DNA from 2 places in the Paenibacillus sp. PastF-3 genome. Region 1 is predicted to be linked to the other one. Evidence: predicted binding sites of a transcription regulator. Region 1 holds the regulator's gene; the other holds the start of a gene.
The links. Region 1 encodes NrdR, which represses ribonucleotide reductase genes. Its sites were predicted from a motif close to AACACNATATATNGTGTT; they were not measured.
Positions count from the first base shown of each region.

Region 1 (8,241 bases):
TACTGCCGAGACAACAAGGATCAGATTGTTTTTCAGCGCTCTCCAGAATACAGGGTCCTCTAATATCATTCGATAATTATCCAACCCGATAAGCTTGGCAGCACCGAGTCCCTTCCACTCAAAGAACCCGTAGTACGCTGACCAAAAAATCGGGACGATCGCAAAGATGATAAAAATGAGTAGTGCAGGAAGCAGCGCCATGATGACGAAGCTTCTGCTGCGCAATGATGCAGGCATGGCGGCAGCCTCCTTTACTTGCTTTTGTCTGATTACTTTTTAGTCGAACGCGCTTGCGCATCCTGCAGTTTTTTAGCAACATCCTCCGGCTTACCACCCATCATAAGCTCTTGAAGACCGTTGTTAATCACCTCGCCTGCTTCAGCAGATAAATAGGCGTCATATACCGGTGTAATTTCAGAATTCACAGCCAATTCGTAAGCTTTGAAGTAAAGCGGGCTTACTTTCGACTTATCCAGTTCTACTTTGTACATAACCATCGAGTTGCTTTCTGCAATCGCCTTTTGGCCGTCCGGTCCGCTTACTGCGTAGATCAGATCAAGTGCTGCCTGCTTTTGTGCACCTTTTGTATTTTTGTTAAGCGCGAAGCCAGCGCCAGCGCCGCCCGAAAGTGTATTCGCTTTGCCTGCTCCACCTTCGATGCCAGGCATAGTTGTGACTTCGATAGGTGCTAATTGCTCAGGTGTTGAGGATGCTGCAAGATTCGTAAGTGACCATGCACCGTTAATCATCATGGCTGCCTTGCCTTGAATGAAGTATTGCTCTGCCTGTGTGTTGTCGATGCTGTTTGCGCCATCTTGAAACGCTTTATTGTCAACGAGCTCTTTGTACTTACCCAATGCATCAATGAACACAGAATCTGTAAAAGACGCTCCATCTTGAGCTGCAGCTTTCAAAAACCATTCCGTGCCTGTCACGCGGTCAGCCAACGAACCGATAATCGTCGATTGTGCAACCCATGGCGCTTTATTGCCGAGGGCAATCGGCGTAATGCCGTTGTCGTTGAACGTTTTGATCGCGGTCATCATCTCTTCCCAAGTCGTCGGCACTTTTACACTATGCTTCTCGAAAAGGTCTTTGTTGTAATACATGAACGAAGTTGCTGACATCCCGAGCGGCGCTGTGAAAATTTGTCCTTTTTCAAACTCATAACGGTCGAATGCCCCTGCCAAGAAATTATCCTTCCATTCAGGGTATTTATCCATCAACTCTGTAATCGGTTGAAGCTTCCCGGCATCATAGAACTCTTGGGATTGGCTGCCCGCATAGACGAAAAATACGTCTGGCATTTCATTTGCTGCAGCCACTGTGCTTAGGCGTTGACGATAACCGTCAACCGGGATCGCTTGCGCGTCTACCTCAACATCTGGATGTTCCGCTTTATACTTGTCGATCAGGTCTCTAACCGCTTTGGCACGAAGGTCATCACCCGCGAAGTTATGCCATATTGAAATTTTCGTCTTTTCTTCAGAGCCTTTGTTGCCTTCATTGCCCTGCTCCGTTTTTCCGCCATTGTTGCAAGCGGTTGCCAAAAGGGCGATCATCAAGATAATTGTCGTTACAAACGCAAATCTCTTCTTCATTCAAATATTCCCCCTTTAGTGATAACCCTAGTATAGATAAGACAGACGATAAGTCGTAGGGGGGATAATTAAGCGCTTACGGGGGATATTTTCACCTTCGTCCATTCATCTTGATCGATATTGCGAAGGGGTTTCGCCACTGTACCGCTTAAAAAGCTGGTTAAAATGCTTCATATCCTCGTAACCTACCCGCCTAGCGATCTCGCTTACCTTCGCCGGCGTTTCCTTCAACAAACGGCTAGCCCATTCCATTCTCGCTTCCGTTACATACTCAATATAGTTTTTACCTGTTTCCTGTTTAAACAGCTTGCTAAAATAGTTTGGATTCATATGTACGCTTGCCGCTACCTGTGCCAAAGACAAGCTGTCAGCAAGATGCTCGCGTATATAAGCCACAGTTCGGTTTATGGCTTCATTTCTGCTCCCATTTAATCGTTCATACTGCGCATGGATTGCAAGCAGCATCTGCTGCAGTATTTCTTCTGGATTCGTTGAAAGCAGCTTCATATCCAGCTGTTCAAGCTGCGGAAGCTTCGGCATCGATTGACCCACGGATGCCGCTGCACGCTCTAACCAGCGGTATCCCCCAACGATCAACGAATGCAAATACGCTTGAACCGAACTAGGCGTCGCTTCCGTATCCTGCCTAATGCTCGCCAGTTCACCTTTAATCCACTGCTGTACGACTTCTCGGCTTCCGCTTCTCAGAACGGCGGTTAACTTACTCTCCACTTCTTCCGTACAAACGGTCCGCATTCCTTTTCGGTCTTTAATATCCTCATAAACCAGCAGCCTTGCTTCCTCTGCTAACCATCGGAAAGAGGTGGTATGTTCGGCGGTCCGAAGGGACTCCCTCAATTCTGCCACATTGCTGGCCCATACACCGCATGCTGCAAAAAAAGGCTGGCGATAAACGCGCTCCGCCCGCTCCATCGACGCCTTAACCAATCGCTTCGCGCCCGGCTGCCCCCTGCGGAAAATAAGCAGCCATCCATATTCCCAATCCAGAATGACACAGCCAAGTGAATCCCTAATCATCGCAGCCGCCTCATTCATTTCACTTTCCGTCTCCTCCTTCATGGTCAGTGGAGACGCTGATGTCACTAGCCATAGCTCTAGCTTCTCCATATCCGATCCGAGCCTCAGCTCAGGATAATAGATCAACAGTTCCTCACTTTCACGCTCCGTCAGGAGATTGTCCCCGCGAAGAAACCGATCTAGCTGCTTCCAGCGGAACGCCGTTTGATGGATGGCGCCTTGATGATCAGCCTCCCTTCTGCTGACGATACGCTGCTTCACGCGCATAACCGCAGTCATGATATCGCCAGGACGGCTATTTTTAAGCAAATAATCACTTATGCCTTCCCGCATCGCTTGCTGTGCATATGCGAAATCATCGAATCCAGACAATATAACAATTTCAATGTAAGGAAAATTCCGCTTAACCTCACGAGATAATTCCAATCCCGTCATTCCCGTCATCCGAATATCGGTTAGAATGATGTCAGGACACTCAACCGGAATGCGCATCAAAGCTTCCTCTGCGGAAGCAGCCGGCACAAGCAGCTCAATGCCATTCTCTTCCCATTTAATAACCGTGCTAATGCCGGTCCTAATAATGACTTCGTCATCTACAATTAAAAGCTTCATATGCAGACTCTCCTTCTTCCCCACATAGGTTGCAATCTATTTGATTTCTGATTGGAGCGGAATAATCGTAAAGCTAACTTTAGTGCCGCTACCTTCTGCACTTTCAATCCGCAAGCCAGCTTCGTGCCCATAATGAAGCTGTAGCCGATTATGCACATTACGCAATCCGTAGCTGCTGCCTGCCGAGTCATTATTCTTCAGCGGATCAATGCCCAAATTTGCGCTTATCTTCTCCCTTAGTAGCTCCACTCTTTCCTTACTCATGCCGACACCATCATCCTGAACAATAAATGTTATACGCTCTCCCGCAGACAACGCTTTAACAATAATGCTTCCTTTACCCTCTCTTTTCAAAATGCCATGAAGCATCGCATTTTCAATTAGCGGCTGGAGCAGCAGCTTCAGCATTCTCAGATCCAGCAGCTCCGCCGGAATATCCGCCTCGTAATCGAATTTATCTGGATATCGAATGGACTGAATCTTCACATAATGATCTACATGCAGAATTTCTTGGCTGATTGCACAATATTCCTGTCCCTTATTTAAACTGAACCGAAGAAAATCACTCAATGAGCCAACCATATCCGCGATTCTTTCTTCTCCCTTCATTAGCGCCATCCAGTGGACTGACGACAACGTATTATATAGAAAATGCGGATTGATCTGCGCTTGAAGCGCCGACATATCTGCTTCTTTCTTCAACGCTTCGCTCAGCTTCACCTCATCAGTTAAATTAATAATTCGCGAGCTCATCCGATTATAGCTAATAATCAGTTGTCCAACCTCATCGATCGATGTGACGGGCAGCGTAGGCAGCGGCTCGTCCGGGCTGGAATTTCTAAGAAACTTCGTTAATGCAGACAGCGGTTTCGTCACCTTTTGAATAAGTACAAGGACGAAAGCGATGACAAAGAGCATGGAAATGCTGACTGCAATTGCAGTTAACGTTAAAAAATACTGGTTCTGCGCTCTGTAAGCTTTTGCCGGAATGATCCCTACGAGCCTCCAGTTAACATTCGGCATCTGATAGTACAGTACTGTACTCCGTTCCTCCGCTTCCCGGTAATCGAACGAACCCGATTTCCCCTTGAAATCAACTATTCCGGGGAAATACTCGTTTAAGTTCTTGTTAGTCGAATATCCTTCCGGCCCAGCCAATATCTGATTTTGTCCGTCCAACAGCAGGGCGACGCCTTCCCCCTCTAGTCCAGCTTGCTTTAAATGGTTAGAGATAACCGATTGTGTCAAGCTAATTTTAAGCATGCCGATACTGTAATATTTGGATGTGCTGCGAATCGGCCGCGACATCGTAATGACATCCTCCTTACCGTCCGACGTAACGAAATGATGCACCGGAGACCACCACTTGGGATATTCCTCATAGTAACCGGGATATTCGCTCTGAATATCGGCCCATTCTGATTCGAGCACGGATCTGAAGGAAACCGACGGCTTATTATCTTCATTCGATTCGATCATGACATTGGCGATATATGGTTTGGAAATCGATAATGTTGTAAGTAAATTAACGATCGAGGTTTGCTTTAACAAATCATGTTCCGGTGTTTTCAAATAGCTTTGGACATCCGGGTGGCCGATGAGGAATAGTGATAGATTCTCAACATCGCTCACCATATTTTCCAAATAGGCCCCAATTTGCCTAAGCGTGTTCATGCCTGAACTTTTCGCTTTCTCCTCCGTTAAGCTTTCAGCGATATAATAGGAGAACAGTCCCAGAGACAACACCGGTACCAATACCGAAATAATAATCAACAAGCTCAGCTTCTGCTTTAACGATTTACCCAACCAGTTTTCCATCGTATCCTCCGTTCAGATTGCCTTTATGCTCTGTAGCTAAATTGTAGCTTTCATGACTTCTCAGAAAATATGTTTGCGCTTTCATGATAACCTAAGTCGCTCGTCCCGACTAGAGTTTATTGTTGACTTGATGAAGCATTGCCTGGTCTTGAGGTCGTCGATGTACCGGGAGAGAGCACTGGATCTTACTTCAGCGCAAAAAAAATAGACCTCCCTTGTCCAAGGAATACGGTCTATTTCTTGACTGATCATGCGAAAGCCGCTTCCCATAAAAGCGGCTTTTGCACCGGGAGCTATGTTTCCGCACGGCTCTCCTTACAATGAACGTTTTTTCTACCCAAAGTATAAAAAGCCACTCCGTCCCTAAACAACAAAAAAAACGGCATTTCTGCCGTTTCTTTAGGATGGACTCTCAGGGGCTCGAACCCTGGACAAATAGATTAAGAGTCTACTGCTCTACCAACTGAGCTAAGAGTCCATATGAAGTTTGGTGGAGCCAAGGGGGATCGAACCCCTGACCTCATCGCTGCCAGCGATGCGCTCTCCCAGCTGAGCTATGGCCCCAAACGTAATTTTCAGATGTATGAAATCACACATTCTAAAATTTAGTTCGGTGTATTTAAGTCATTCTGACAAATCTAAGCGCCGTAGGCGACTCCTATATAATATAAAAAATCGCCTTCGCTGTCAACACTTTTTTTAGTCATTCGACTAGCCACAACTCTACAATCTGTCCAGATCCCCGGTGCTCTTAGATAGCAGACCCTTCAGTTCCTTCATAAACATGTTAATATCCTTGAACTGGCGGTATACGGATGCAAAGCGAACGTAAGCGACCTCATCTACTGGATAGAGCTGTTCCATAACCAATTCACCGATCTGTTGGCTCTCTACCTCAGCTACGGCGATGCCGCGTAGGGATTTCTCCACCTCAGAGACGATCTTCTCTAGACGTTCTACAGAGACGGGGCGTTTCTCGCAAGCCCGGATTAAACCACGCAGAATTTTATCACGGCTGAATTCCTCACGGCTGCCGTCTTTTTTGATCACGATTAACGGTGTTTCCTCGATCATTTCAAAGGTTGTAAACCGTTTGCTGCAACGCTCACATTCACGCCTGCGGCGGATTGACTTATTCTCATTCGCTGGTCGCGAGTCGAGCACTTTAGTATTTGTGTGATCGCAGTAAGGGCATTTCATAAGCTTCATCACTTCCTATTACATAATGTTTTTAGTCCCGGTATGTTAAACATCCGGCTTTTAAAGGGCTATTTCATTTTTTCCAGAAATCACCGTTTTTTTATTGTAATGATTATGGCAAGTACGGCACATAATACAGTTACCAACAGAGGAGGTGAACAGCAATGAGCCAAAACAACAGCTCCAATAACCTTGTAGCTCCAAATTCCCGCGGTGCTTTGGAACAACTTAAATATGAAGTTGCCCAAGAACTCGGAATCACGCTTTCCCCAGATGGTTACAATGGCAATAAAACTTCTTATGAAAATGGTTCGATCGGTGGTTACATCACTAAACGTCTTGTAACCCTGGCAGAACAACAATTGGCAGGTCAATTCAAATAACCTGTCCACATAAGCTTACTGAAGAAGTATTAAACGACCCGCAGGTCGTTTAATGCTTCTTTTTATACATAACACGGTTTTAGAATTCGTTGTAAATATCCGTGTACTGATCATAGTAATAGTTGACGCGCTGAACATAATGGCGGGTTTCACCAAACGGAATATCCTTAATCGTAGCATCCGTTCCATCCCATATCCCTTCATCCAGCCATTTTTGAACTTTACCCGGTCCAGCATTATAGGCAGCGATAACTGCCGTACGTTTACCTTCGAATTGACGGGATAATGTTGAAAGGTACCAGGTACCTAGTTCAATATTTGCCGATGGTTCATGCTTAAGCTCCTCCATAGAAACATCAGGAAGCTTGGCCTTTTCAAGGGCCCATTTGGCAGTATCCGGCATAAGCTGCATTAAGCCTATAGCACCCTTTTTGGATTCTCGTCCAGTTTTGAAGTTCGTTTCCACTCGGATAATCGAAGCCACTAGAAATGGGTCTATATCGTACGTAATGCTGTGCTTACGGATCTCATCTTTATAATGGATCGGATAAAACCAGGACATCCAGTTCGTACTCAGAAACAATATCGCAGTAAAACCAATGAATAATAGAAGAAGGACTCTTTTTTTACGTAACCATTTCATGATAAGCCCAGCCTGTCCCAAAGAACAGAAACCTGTTGCTCAGTGTGCGCAAGTTCGCCACTGTTGTCAATGATATAGTCCGCTTTGTTACGCTTTGCTTCAATATCCATCTGTGCATTTAAGCGTGCTTCTGCTTGTTCTAAAGAAAGTCCGTTACGTTCCATTAATCGAGCGATTTGCACTTCACGAGGTACGTATACCACTAGTATTTCATGGAACAAGTTCTCGAGTCCTGATTCGAAAAGAAGAGGGATATCCACAATTGTTAACTTCTTTGGATCTTCTACTTCCAGGCTGTTCATACGTTCTTTAATTTCCCGCCGGATTGCGGGATGCGTCAGATTGTTCAGGGCTTGCAGGGCCGCTGGGTCTTGAAATACAATGTCCCCCAGCTTGCCCCTATTCAGGGTGCCATCCGGAGAGAGGATCTCGCTTCCGAATTGTTTCACAGCCGCAGCCAGCACCTCATGACCGGGGAGCATAACTTCTCTGGCGATCACATCCGCGTCAACCAGCCTCGCTCCCTTGCTCACAAGCAGTGCAGACACCGTGCTTTTTCCGGATGCAATGCCTCCGGTTAAGCCAATAATCATGTACTCACCTCATAATAGCTTCAGTATTCCCATTGTAATTAATAATAACGCGGGTAGTGCAGCAGCATGCTTCATCCAGTAGTTCCCGGCGAATCTTAATCCAGTCTTCATGCCCAGCAATAGAAATGTACCACTAAACAGAGCAATTGTAAGTGATGTCCATATCGGATTGAACCCCAGCAATGCTGCGCCAAGTCCAGCTCCAAAAGCATCTAGAGAGAGGGCAATCCCGAGCAGCATAGCTTCCATCGAAGAAATACTTCCGGAATCATCCATATCTGCAGAAGACGGAGTACGTAGGATCTGTACAACAATCCCCAACCGTCGTAGCTCAAGGGAAAAGACAGCCGACT
Region 1 covers NZ_JARXWM010000004.1:387,992-396,232, forward strand. The annotation lists gene M2444_RS11190 (carbohydrate ABC transporter permease) at 1-237, opposite strand, end outside; gene M2444_RS11195 (extracellular solute-binding protein) at 270-1,601, opposite strand; gene M2444_RS11200 (helix-turn-helix domain-containing protein) at 1,707-3,251, opposite strand; gene M2444_RS11205 (sensor histidine kinase) at 3,288-5,069, opposite strand; tRNA gene M2444_RS11210 (tRNA-Lys) at 5,475-5,547, opposite strand; tRNA gene M2444_RS11215 (tRNA-Ala) at 5,558-5,633, opposite strand; gene nrdR (transcriptional regulator NrdR) at 5,793-6,269, opposite strand; gene M2444_RS11225 (alpha/beta-type small acid-soluble spore protein) at 6,434-6,652, shown strand; gene M2444_RS11230 (lytic transglycosylase domain-containing protein) at 6,732-7,295, opposite strand; gene coaE (dephospho-CoA kinase) at 7,292-7,888, opposite strand; gene M2444_RS11240 (MntP/YtaF family protein) at 7,898-8,241, opposite strand, start outside.

Region 2 (8,241 bases), 280 kb from region 1:
CTAACCGGTGCACCCGCCCAATCCGTTGTTCTACTCTCATGGGATTCCAAGGCAGATCGAAGTTGATCATATGGTGACAGAACTGCAGGTTAATGCCCTCACCACCAGCCTCAGTAGCGATCATGACTTGAGCACGACCGCGGAAGAGGTCCATCATCCAGTCCTTTTTACCACGATTCATCCCGCCGGAATAAGAAACACACATTAGCCCATGTTCGCGGAAATACTGAAGCAAATATTCTTGAGTCGCGCGATACTCCGTAAAAACGATGACCTTTTCATTCATTTCTTGAATGAGAGATAGTGTTGTTTCGGCTTTGGTATTGGTCTTAACCGTACGAAGTGTCTGCAATAGCTCCATCATCCGATCGCGTTTCGGCGAATCAGCGGGCAGCTTCTTGATCAGATTAACTAAAGTGATGAAGACGGCATCCCTACTGCTGCACACCTCACGCTGAAGCGTTACCAAGGAAAGCATGCTGCTAAGATTGCCGCCTGATTCCTGATACTGATCTTTAACAAAAGAAGTGACAGCGTCATATAATACTCTCTCTTCCTGTGAAAGAACTAGCGGGATATTACGGACTTTTCGTTTCGTAAAGTTAACTGGACCTTCGCCACGCCGATTACGGATCATCACCTTCGATAGCTCGTCCCTTAGCTGACCTTCATTCTTAGGTTGACGTTTATCAACGACGAAATTCGAAGCAAAATCACCCTGATTTCCTAATTGCCCCGGTTTCAGTAAAGTGATCAAATTAAATAGCTCGCCCAGATCATTCTGAACGGGAGTAGCGGTTAGGAGCAGGCAATATTTTTTGCGTAATTGCTGCACAAATAGATAATTGGTCGATTTCTTATTCTTCAGCTTATGGGCCTCATCAATAATCAACATGTCATATTCATTTTCCAGCAGCATTTCTTTATGAGGATCGCGCTTCGCGGTATCCATAGATGCGACGACAATCGCATTCCCCCAGGAATATGCTTTTTTCTGTGCAACAGCAGAGATGCCAAACTTGGCATTCAGCTCGCGGACCCACTGCAATACGAGGGAAGCGGGTACCAGAATAAGTACTTTAGAGACTAGACCGCGGACAAGATATTCCTTGAGTACAAGTCCTGCTTCAATCGTCTTTCCTAGTCCAACCTCGTCTGCAAGAATCGCGCGGCCCGACATCTCAAACAGAACCTTATGCGCGGTATCGAGCTGATGAGGAAGCGGGGATAATCCGGATAAATGCTTCATGCATTGCAGCTCATCGAAGCTTGTTACTAGACCCGTTTGTTCACCCTGCAAGGCAAGCTTGGACAGACGGTAGTCTCCCCACGGACCACCTTTATCTAGTTTAAGTTCTAGATCCTGCAGCCAATTCCGGTCAAAAGAAAGAGGAACAGGCAGTATAGGCGCTGACTTTCCACCTTTGTGAGGTAGAGAATTACGGAATAATTGCGTCATGGTACAGCCTCCTCAGATGCTAATTTATATCATCATTCGTAGGAGTAGTATGCTCTTAAACAAGAGAATTCATAACCTTCTATTTTTCTTGATAGCCTTTAAAAAAGAGAGTAAAAGCGAGAAAACGCGGCAAGGTTTGCGATATTTCGGCTGCTTGACTCTATTTTCGAAAAAGACCTTCGATACAATATGTGGTATAGTTTAAAAGCTGACGCACACAATATATTGTGACAAAAGCATGAAAATGTGATTTTTTTAAAGTGCATAGCTGCTATTTGTTATTGACAAGATGAACTTCCTACATACACCCGTAAGACGGAAGATAAGTGTAAGGAAGTTTTTGTTGTGGGTCACAAAATGTACGCCCACACCTGAACTGGAACTAATATTTACTACATTGCGGGAGGTTTTTCTATTGGGTAAAGTGGAACGTAAGCAACGCCTTGAAGGGCTAAGTGAAAAAATATTTTTGGATCGTTATGCTTGGAAGGATGCCGACAGCAATAATGCTAAAGTGGGCGATGTTGTACTCGTTCTGACAAAAGATGATCCGAAGTTTCCCACGAAGGAAGTCGGAGAGATCGTAGAACGTAACGAGAGAATCGTAACCGTGAAGACACGGAGCGGCGAACTTGTAAAATCAGATGTTGAAAAGCTGACGCTTAATATAGAAAAAACACCAGAGGAAATGTGGGATCGTCTATCTACAGCTATGGCTTCTGTGGAGAAGACGCCTGAGCTTCAAGAAGAATGGGCGGGTAAATTCCGCTCGATTCTGGATGATTGGAAGCTCGTACCGGGTGGGCGGATTGCGGCTGGTGCAGGCGCTAGTGAAGAATTAACATTGTTCAACTGTTATGTAATCCCTTCTCCAAAAGATAGCCGTGGCGGCATTATGGAGACGTTGGCTGAAATGACGGAGATTATGGCGCGAGGTGGCGGTGTAGGAATTAACCTATCCTCACTTCGTCCACGCCGTGCAATTGTGCGAGGTGTCAATGGCTCATCTAGTGGTTCTGTATCTTGGGGCGGTCTGTTCAGCTATACCACTGGACTAATTGAACAAGGCGGCAGCCGCCGTGGTGCACTCATGCTAATGATTAATGACTGGCATCCAGATGTAGAGGATTTCATTACCGTGAAGCAAACGATGGGTCAAGTGACGAACGCCAACCTTTCGGTATGTGTGAGTAATAGCTTTATGAAGGCTGTAAAAGAAGATCTAGATTGGGATTTAGTGTTCCCGGATACCACAGACCCAGATTACAACGATGTGTGGGACGGCGATCTAGACAAGTGGAAGGCTGCGGGCAAAAATGTTATTCATTATCGCACCGTTAAAGCGCGTGATGTGTGGCGCACTATTATTGAATCCGCTTGGAAATCCGCTGAGCCAGGCGTTGTGTTCATGGAATACTATAATCAGATGTCCAACAGCTGGTATTTTAATCCGATCATTTGTACGAACCCGTGCGGGGAGCAAGGACTGCCAGGCTGGGGAGTTTGCAATTTGTCCGCTGTGAACCTGTCCAAATTCTACGATGAGAAGAATCATGATGTAGACTGGGAAGATCTCGCGACTACAACGCGTTATTCTGTACGTTTCTTGGACAATGTTATTGATAAGACCCCTTATCATTTCCCGGAAAATGAAGCGAATCAGAAAAACGAACGCCGTGTGGGTCTCGGAACGATGGGTCTTGCTGAGCTGATGATCAAATTGAACATCCGTTACGGTAGTCCGGAATCTTTGGCGTTTCTGGACAAGCTTTACGGCTTTATGGCTCGTGAAGCATACCTTGCTTCTGCAGAGATTGCTGGTGAGAAGGGAGCTTTCCTAGCTTTTGACACAGAGAAATATTTAATGAGCGGGTTTATGAAAAATATGCTCAAAACGTATCCAGAGGTTGGTGAAGCGATTCGTAAACATGGCATGCGTAACGTTACAGTGATAACACAAGCACCTACAGGCAGCACAGGTACAATGGTAGGTACTTCGACAGGTATTGAGCCTTATTTCGCCTTCAAATATTTCCGTCAAAGCCGCCTTGGATACGATGAGCAGTTCGTTCCAATCGCTCAAGAATGGCTTGAAGCTCATCCAGGTGAAGAGCTGCCAGATTACTTCGTGACCTCGATGGATTTGTCAGCTAAGGATCATATCCGTGCGCAAGCAGCGATTCAACGCTGGGTGGATAGCTCGATTTCCAAAACTGCAAACTGCCCGTCTGACTTCACAGTAGAAGAGACGGCTGAGCTCTATGAAATGGCCTTCGATCTGGGTTGCAAAGGCGTTACGATCTACCGTGATGGTAGCCGTGATGTGCAAGTTCTGCAAACCTCGAAGAAAGAAGACAAAAAAGAAGCCGCTCTGGTTGCGGCAGAGGAAGCTACAACTACTGTAGAAGCAAGCACAAGTGTTGTAGCAGCAAGTCCAACGTCTCAAGTGACTACAAAAGAGGCAGATAAACAATACAAAAAACGTCCGCAGGTTCTGCGCGGCGCTACCTATAAAATCAACACACCTTTCGGCATGGCATATATTACGATCAATGATCTAGATGGTACGCCGGCAGAAATCTTCCTGAATGTGGGTAAAGCAGGCTCTGACGTCTTTGCGATGGCAGAAGCACTTGGACGTGTCTGCTCATTGTTCCTCCGTTATGGAGATCATGGCGAGAAGGTAGAACTGTTGATCAAACATCTGAAAGGGATCGGTGGGTCAGGCGCTATCGGATTCGGAGCGAACCGAGTTGAATCCATTGCTGACGCTGTAGCTAAGGCACTGGAATCACATGTGCTGAACAATGCTCATGATGATCATGTGCCTGCACCTATCGCAGCGACTCTGGAGCTGGAGGATTTCCATGAAGCGTTGAACGCGGAGTTGAAGGCGAGTGTTCCTGCGGCAGCTTCTATTGAAGATGGTCAAGGCGGACATGGCGCGCATAACCATACTTCTGCTTCCCGTGACCTTTGTCCTTCTTGTGGCGGTGCTTCGCTGATTAATATTGAGGGTTGTAAGACTTGCGGAAATTGTGGGTATAGTCGTTGCGGGTAAGTAATTGACATAGAATAATTTGAATAACTTAGTGTGATTTTTTATTTTAAATGAGAAAAATTCGTTTTAAACGAGAAAAATTTTGTATTAGAACTAAGTTTTTAAGCCGGTAAGCCTTTCTGTTAAGGTTTATCGGCTTTTTTATAATAAGCCAAACAGAAACATGAGTTGTTGTTGGTTTGTCACTGAATATAAAGTACGAAACGGATAACCTGCTCTTAGTTGCAAGATTTAATACATCTAGAATAATATTTGGAGAATTGCTTTTGAAAGACCTTCTAATGGCAATCCCTTTGCCAATGGTGAAAAGGCTATGGATACTATTCCTTCCTCCTTCAATACATCCTGCAACCCATTTTCTATCCATCTATCGAGCATTTCTACATTGCTGACCGAGCCAACCTCGTCACTGCCATATTTAGCCGTACAGATGAGGATCGGAGCCGTCTTAAATTGGCCGGAGGTACCATTATTAAAGATTTTTTCTGTACGAATGTCGATAAAATGAATATCGTCCCATACGCCATTCCCTTGGTCATGATCCACGCTGTCACCCCGATAGTCCTGAATCACGTCAATATTGATAAATCAATATCGCTGACCGCAGCTCGTCCTTGTGTGCCTACCTAGCTACTCTTTCAAAAGGTCTTTGCACGAACCGCGTGACCACTACCATGAAGATTAGAGGTTATGCTTCGTGCAGCACCTACTCTTGCGGCCATTCCCGTTAGCTCCCAGCCCCCTTGCCCATTCTTCTAAACAAGCATACGGTAATCATGAAAACATCCGCCAAGTAATTGCAGTGGAATGCCCTGCTGAATGAGGAAGCTTCCTCCGATACAACATTGACGAATAATCGATTCCAGTCGTGAGGCTGAGACCTTCCGAGGGGCTATGATACGGCGATCCTGCCGACGGCCTTGGATATCAAAGACGCCTTGTTTATTCTTCATTTTCTCGATTCTAAGAAAACCACGTCCACCCGTACCGTTAGCCGGTTTGATATAGACTACTGGTGTCTGTTTTAGCGGTACTATATAGATGTGGAAAAATATTCAAAAGATTCTCACCGCAGTAATAACCAAACTATCGTGTTGTTTATTACATGTGTTTGTAACCAGCTTTACGATCTATACAGCTTTTCTAAGTAATTTGAACTCAAAAGGTCTAATGAAAAGGGTTGTACTTAACTTCTACTTTGTTCTTTGGTCATAAACTTTAAATCAGTTCAAATAAATTATCTAATCTTGACTTGGAAGAGGGGTTTTCTATTAGTTTTCGCCTTGAAATTCCCGATGATTACATTATAAGGATATTTAGTGTTTTAATTTAAATTAATCTACATAATTTCAGGGGTGGAATATAGGTGCTTGAAGTAAGAAGAAAATCTCGATGAAGGGTGATGATACCATTAGAGCATTAAGTGAACGAATGGAAAAGGGGGACGAAAGATGAAATCATTCAAGACAGGACTACAAGCCATTCTTTATGTACTACTGGTGGTTGGAATGCATCTGATCTTAATCTATTTTTTAAAGATAAGAATAGAGGGATGGGGAACGGAGTTATTAAATATCTCATTTAAGGTATACTTCATACCTCTTTTATTATGTTTAATTAATTCTTTTTTATTTATAAGGACTCAGAGGATAAAGTACAATACCATTTGGTTTTTGGTAACTATGTTATCCAGCCTCTTACTTCTTTTATTATTCAATGCAATGCAAGATGACAGTGATAGTGAAGATGGAGTTGTCGTTTCTATTGAATGGTTTCCAAAATATCAAGTGGAAATGCTCTTTCTGCTTCCTTGGAGTATTTCTATTATACAATTTATCTTAACTCTATATTATCTAATCAAAATAAGAAAAAATCTAATCGTAAGAAATAAAAAAGGGGGAATGTAATAGGAAAAGAATATTTTCATTAAGTAATCAGCTTTAACTACATTTAAACGAATGTATATTATACATAAATGATGTATGAACCACAAAAGTGCCTTTTCTCGCCTAAAATGAAATATTAGTGGTGTTCGACTAAGCTTTTAAACACAAAAACACGCGTACTTGTCTAACACAGGTACGCGTGTTTTTGATATTCCACTATGATAGGTATTATTTTTACATATCTAAATTTTTGAATGCGTAAGGCAATAAATCCCTTAAACTCAGCTCTAAGATTTCTTTTTTCTCATTGGTTAAATAGACAGGCATGTCGGGCAAACAGAATTCCGATAATACTTGTCTGCAGATACTGCATGGCGGCAGAAAATCCATTGTGTCACCTGCTACAGCTATAGCCTGAAAATCACCTTTAGTATAGCCCTTTGTAATAGCTGTGAAGATTGCTGTTCTCTCTGCACAATTAGTAGCACCAAAAGATACATTTTCTACGTTGACTCCATTAATAACATTTCCATCTTTAAGTAATAAGGCTGCTCCAACTGGAAATTTAGAATAAGGGGCATAAGCAGCTTTCATTGTGTTACGTGCGCTTTCCATTAATTCTTCTTTATTCATAATACTCACCCTTTTTAAATAAGAATGAACCTTTCGGTCCCCTTATCGCCAACTTTAAGGTTGGCAGGACTTCTAATATTATAGTCAGACCCAATGGTTGTCAACATTAAAATCTAGAAGTTTCGCCTCCATGATGTACTACTCGATAAGTACCAATAGGGAATTATAGCTTTAAAATATAACTAGATATAGTAAATATAAGTTATACATATTAAGCCTGCCATGGTAGCCTTAACTTAAAAGAGACGTGTAGAGGAGTTTTTTAATTTGGGAGCGGCAGGGAGTACATTTAAACAAAAAATATTGAGCAAGAAACCTGGTATTTTAACATATGGGATGACACCACCGAAGGCAAGCCATTCACCAGAAAAGATATCAGAAATTGCACAGAAACAGGTTGAAAGACTTCAAAACGTTGATTTAGATGCTTTAATTCTTTACGACGTCCAGGAGGAAGCAGAAAGAGTTGATCATGAAAGACCTTACCCATATTTACCAACGATTGATCCGGCTATCTATGGTGATAAATATCTAAGACAAGTAGAGGTCCCAAAAATAATTTATCGGTGCGTCGGTAATGATACAAGAGCTTCGTTCGCGGATTGGATTAAGACTAACGAAAGTGAAGACAGATTTTCCGTGTATGTGGGCGCTTCATCAAGTAAGCAAGAGGTGAAATTGAATTTACCAGATGCTTATAAGCTAAGCAAACAGTTAAATAGTAATTTGAATTTTGGAGGAGTTGTCATTCCTGAAAGACATATAAAAAAGAATGATGAGCATATACGGGTTGTCGAAAAGATTAACAATGGATGCAACTTTTTTATCACTCAGGCAACTTATAATGTAGAGGCATCAAAGAATTTATTGTCTGATTTATATTATTACTATACAAATAAGGGTTTTGAAATGGTTCCTATTTTATTTAATCTTGCACCATGTGGCACAGCGAAAACATTACAATTTATGAAATGGTTGGGGATCAGTATCCCGGGATGGTTAGAAAACGAGTTGAAATACTCGAACGACATTTTGGATAAATCCATTCAGCTATCTCAAAAAATATTTGAAGAACTATTTGAGTTCGGGCTGGAGAAGGGAATTCCAATTGGATGCAGCATTGAAAGTGTTTCAACAACTAAGTTGGAAATTGAAGCATCCATTCAGCTTGCTAAAGATGTAAAGGCATTTCTAGATAAAAA
Region 2 covers NZ_JARXWM010000004.1:112,551-120,791, reverse strand. The annotation lists gene M2444_RS10085 (DEAD/DEAH box helicase) at 1-1,459, opposite strand, end outside; gene M2444_RS10080 (adenosylcobalamin-dependent ribonucleoside-diphosphate reductase) at 1,875-4,520, shown strand; gene M2444_RS10075 (hypothetical protein) at 4,761-5,066, opposite strand; partial or broken gene M2444_RS33460 (YheC/YheD family protein) at 5,159-5,557, opposite strand; gene M2444_RS10065 (hypothetical protein) at 5,972-6,427, shown strand; gene M2444_RS10060 (cytidine deaminase) at 6,641-7,039, opposite strand; gene M2444_RS10055 (methylenetetrahydrofolate reductase) at 7,307-8,241, shown strand, end outside.
Region 2: the regulator NrdR is predicted to act here: its motif matches at 1,674-1,691, upstream of M2444_RS10080 (adenosylcobalamin-dependent ribonucleoside-diphosphate reductase).